DNA from 2 places in the Lysobacter sp. Soil_N_51 genome. Region 2 is predicted to be linked to the other one. Evidence: riboswitches for the same ligand, from Rfam matches in the RefSeq annotation. Region 2 holds a riboswitch; the other holds the start of a gene.
What was found. Region 2 has a riboswitch for cobalamin ahead of btuB (TonB-dependent vitamin B12 receptor). Riboswitches for the same ligand answer to the same signal wherever they lie in the genome.
Positions count from the first base shown of each region.

Region 1: it holds a riboswitch for cobalamin, as region 2 does, so the genes downstream of both, AC3A4T_RS12405 (ribonucleoside-diphosphate reductase subunit alpha) here and btuB (TonB-dependent vitamin B12 receptor) in region 2, are expected to answer to the same signal.

Region 1 is NZ_JBDGLR010000006.1:93,484-95,680, reverse strand. Features, by position in the region: cobalamin riboswitch at 105-387, shown strand; gene AC3A4T_RS12405 (ribonucleoside-diphosphate reductase subunit alpha) at 795-2,197, shown strand, end outside.
Region 2 is NZ_JBDGLR010000002.1:411,312-413,508, reverse strand. Features, by position in the region: gene AC3A4T_RS04740 (TfoX/Sxy family protein) at 1-190, shown strand, start outside; cobalamin riboswitch at 682-923, shown strand; gene btuB (TonB-dependent vitamin B12 receptor) at 1,049-2,197, shown strand, end outside.

The DNA.
Region 1 (2,197 bases), on a different contig from region 2:
TGGCGGGCAGGTTACACCGATGCGCGGTGGAGGGAAGCATCGCCTTCACTCCTTATATACACGATTCTCCCACCACATATCGCGTTGACGAAATCGCGCAACCACACTATGTTGTGCTCGTCGGTGCCGATCGCGAGGTCGGCTGAAAAGGGAAGCCGGTAGGAATCGCGCTCACGCGCGCTTCGAAGCCGGCGCTGCCCCGCAGCGGTATGGGAAACGAACGGGTCATGGCACTGGGCGGTACGCCTGGGAAGCGATCCTGGTAGGAGGAACGGGACACGGGCAAAGAAAAGTGAGATACGGGTCACCCCTCGTCGCTCACTTCTCTTTGCCCGTTTCTCGCTCCGGGTCCCGAGCCCGAAGACCTGCCGACAGCCGCGCGTCGCACACCGCGCGGTCCCGGCCCTAAGGAGTCTTCGGAGGAAGACGGCCGGTGTCGCGGCACGACGGTCCACCGTCGCGCCCGTCCGTTCCGGCGCGATGCGCGGAGCGGCCGTCCCGGACCTCGCGTCTCGGGCCGCGCGACACCCAGCCAGCAAGCTCCGAGATTCCCGCCCGCGGGGGCACGGCCGTGCCATCGGTGACGCCGCGCGCGCGGTTCGTCGTCGGTGGTGCGTCGGCGTCTCCGCACCGTGCATCCACGCCCCGGAGTAACGCTCATGACCACGCTCGCAACCGATCCGTCCGCCGCCCCCGTCGCGGACATCCCCGCCGCCCCCGCCAAACCCGTTGCCCGCGATGCGCACGACGCCGCGCCCGGTTTCGCCCTGACCCCGCCCGCCGCCAACCTGACCATGAGCGTGACCAAGCGCAACGGTCGTCGCGAACCGGTCGACCTCAACAAGATCGTGCGCGCGGTGACCCGCAGCGGCGAGAACCTGTATTCGATCGACCCGATGCGCGTGGCGACCCGCACCATCTCCGGCCTGTACGACGGCGCGACCACCCAGGAACTCGACGAACTGTCGATCCGCACCGCCGCCCTGCTGACCGCCGAAGAACCCGAATACGGCCGTCTCGCCGCGCGCCTGCTCGCCGGCGTGATCGAGAAGGAAGTCGCCGGCATCGAGATCCACGCGTTCTCGCAGTCGATCCAGCGCGGCCACGAACTGGGCCTGATCAACGAGCGCCTGGTGACCTTCGTCCAGGCCAACGCACGCAAGCTCAACGACGCGATCGACCGCAGCCTCGACGCCAAGTTCGATTACTTCGGCCTGCGCACCCTGTACGACCGCTACCTGCTGCGCCATCCCACCGCGCGCACCGTCATCGAGACACCGCAGCAGTTCTTCCTGCGCATCGCCTGCGCGCTGAGCGAAGACGTCAGCGACGCGCTCGCGCTGTACCGCCGCATGGCCCAGCTCGACTACATCCCGTCCTCGCCGACCCTGTTCAACGCCGGCACCACCCACGAACAGCTGTCGAGCTGCTTCCTGCTCGATTCGCCCGACGATTCGCTGGAAAGCATCTACAAGCGCTACATGGACGTGGCCAAGCTCAGCAAGTTCAGCGGCGGCATCGGCTTGAGCTATACGCGCATCCGTTCGCGCGGCTCGCTGATCCGTTCGACCAATGGCTTGAGCAACGGCATCGTGCCGTGGCTGAAGACCCTCGACGCCTCCGTCGCGGCGGTCAACCAGGGCGGCAAGCGCAAGGGCGCGGCCTGCGTGTACCTGGAGCCGTGGCACGCCGACGTCGAAGAATTCCTGGAACTGCGCGACAACACCGGCGACGAAGCGCGCCGCACCCACAACCTCAACCTGGCCAACTGGATTCCGGACGAATTCATGCGCCGGGTCGAGGCCGATGCCGACTGGTCGCTGTTCGACCCGTCCAAGGTGCCGCAGCTGACCGACCTGTGGGGCGAAGCCTTCGACCGCGCCTACCACGCCGCCGAAGCCGCCGGCCTGGCCGCCAAGAAGGTCAAGGCGCGCGACATCTACGGCCGGATGATGCGCACCCTGGCGCAGACCGGCAACGGCTGGATGAACTTCAAGGACAAGTCCAACCGCGCGTCCAACCAGACCCTGCGCGACGGCAACGTCATCCATCTGTCGAACCTGTGCACCGAGATCCTGGAAGTCACTTCGCAGGACGAAACCGCGGTGTGCAACCTGGGTTCGATCAACCTCTCGCATCACGTCGAGATGTATGACGACGGCAAGGGCGCGTTCGATTTCGACAAGCTCGCCGAGAC
Region 2 (2,197 bases):
GGCGACCGCGCTGCTGCCGGCGCCGCGCAACAAGCCGGCCGCCGCGCCGGTGCACACGACCATGCATGCCGAGGAACGGCACGAGGACAACACCGCCTACGACGGCGGCCCGGCGGCGCATGACGACGACGATGGGTCCGGCGGCGATGAGCGGCGGGGCGATCAGGACGGCGAAGAACGCCACGATTGAGGTCGGCCGGTTCGGTTGGCCTTAGTTGTGAGGCGTCGGTCGATGGCGGTGAACGTCGTGGCAGTTGCCGGCGCGCGTGCCCTCTTCCGCCCTTCGGGCACCTTCTCCCGCAAGGCGGGAGAAGGGAACGTGCTTGAGCTTGTGGTTGGCGCGACTTCCGGCCAGGCCGCTGTGGACGGCCCGACTGAGAACACTTTCAGCCCCATGCGGCCTTAAGCCCTTCTCCCGAGCTGTAAGGCGTCGGTCGGCGGCGGTGAACCTCGTGGCAGTTGCCGGCGCGCGTGCCCTCTTCCGCCCTTCGGGCACCTTCTCCCGCAAGGCGGGAGAAGGGAACATCCTTGAGCTTGTGGTTGGCCCGGCTCCCGGCCAGGGCGCTTTGGACTGCCCGACAGAGAAGACTTTCAGCCCCACGCCGCCTTAAGCCCCTCTCCCGCTTGCGGGAGAGGGGTTGGGGTGAGGGCCCGCCCGGACTTTGCCCCCCGCATCGCGTAGACTGCGCACCGCTTCAAGGTGACCCCACGGCTTGCGCCGCCGGGGTTGAAACGGGAAGCCGGTGACACGCCCTCCTCCGATCGGACGAGCCGGCGCCATTCCGGCACTGCCCCCGCAACGGTAAGCCAGTCAGATCGCGGCATCCGCCACTGTGCAAGGCACGGGAAGGCGCCGCGACCGGAGTCGACCCCGCGTCGGCCCGCTGGCGAGTCCGGAGACCGGCCTTGGGGTGCTACAGGTTGCGATGCGGAGGGCATCGCGGCGGCTGTTGCACTTCGTGCGCCTTGCTGCCCGCTCGCCTTCTTTCGCAACCGCCCATTCCGTTGTCGTAATCGCGTGCGCCACGGCGCGCGCTGGAGCTACCCCATGCCGGTTGCAAGTCTGCGTGCCCTGAACCTTTCCTTCGCCATCGCCCTGGCCCTGCCGACCGTCGCGGCCGCGGCGCCCGCCGGCGAGGCCACCGATCTGGACGAAGTCGTCGTCACCGCCAACCGCACCGCGGTCAGCGTCAACGACCTGCTGACCCCGGTCGAGGTGCTCGATCGCAGCGACATCCAGCGCAGCCAGGCGCGCGATCTGAACGATCTGCTGCGCGGCCGCGCCGGCATCACCCTCGCCAACCAGGGCGGCGCCGGCAAGCTCACCACGCTGTTCCTGCGCGGCAGCGAGTCCGACCACGTGCTGGTGCTGGTCGACGGCATCCGCATCGGTTCGCCGACCTCGGGCTTGGCCTCGCTGCAGGACCTGCCGCTCGAATTGATCGACCGGATCGAGATCGTGCGCGGCCCGCGTTCGAGCCTGTACGGCGCCGACGCCATCGGCGGCGTGATCCAGGTGTTCACCCGCCGCGAGCAGCAGGGCTTCGCCCCGCGCGCGCATGTCGGCGGCGGCAGCAACGGCACCATCGAATTCGGCACCGGCTTCGGCGGCCGCAGCGGCCGCGGCTGGTTCGGCGCCGACTACAGCTTCCGCAAGACCCAGGGCATCAACGCCTGCCGCGGCGCCGGCTTCCCGGTGTTCGCCGGCTGCTTCACCGACGAACCTGATCGCGACGGCTACGAGAGCCATTCGCTGTCGCTGCGCGGCGGCATCGAGATCAACGACCAGTGGAGCATCGAAGGCCAGGCGCTGCGCGCGGAAGGCGAGAACGCCTACGACGGCGACTTCGGCAATTATTCCGAGACCGTGCAGCAGGTGATCGGCGGCAAGCTCGACTGGCGTCCGTCGGATACGGTGCATGTGCAGCTCAGCGCGGGCCGCAATGTCGATGGTTCGCAGAATTACGATCTCAAGGGCCCCCACGCCTTTCCCAACAGCGTTTCTCCGGGGCAGCGCATCGGCTTCTTCGATACCGATCGCGACAGCGCGACCTTGCAGGCCGATTTCAATCTCTTCGAAGGCAATACGCTGACCGCGGGCTTCGATTGGCTGCGCGACCGGGTCGACAGCAACACCGTGTACGACGAACTCGAACGCGACAACAAGGCCGGTTTCCTCCAGTACCAGGGCCGCTTC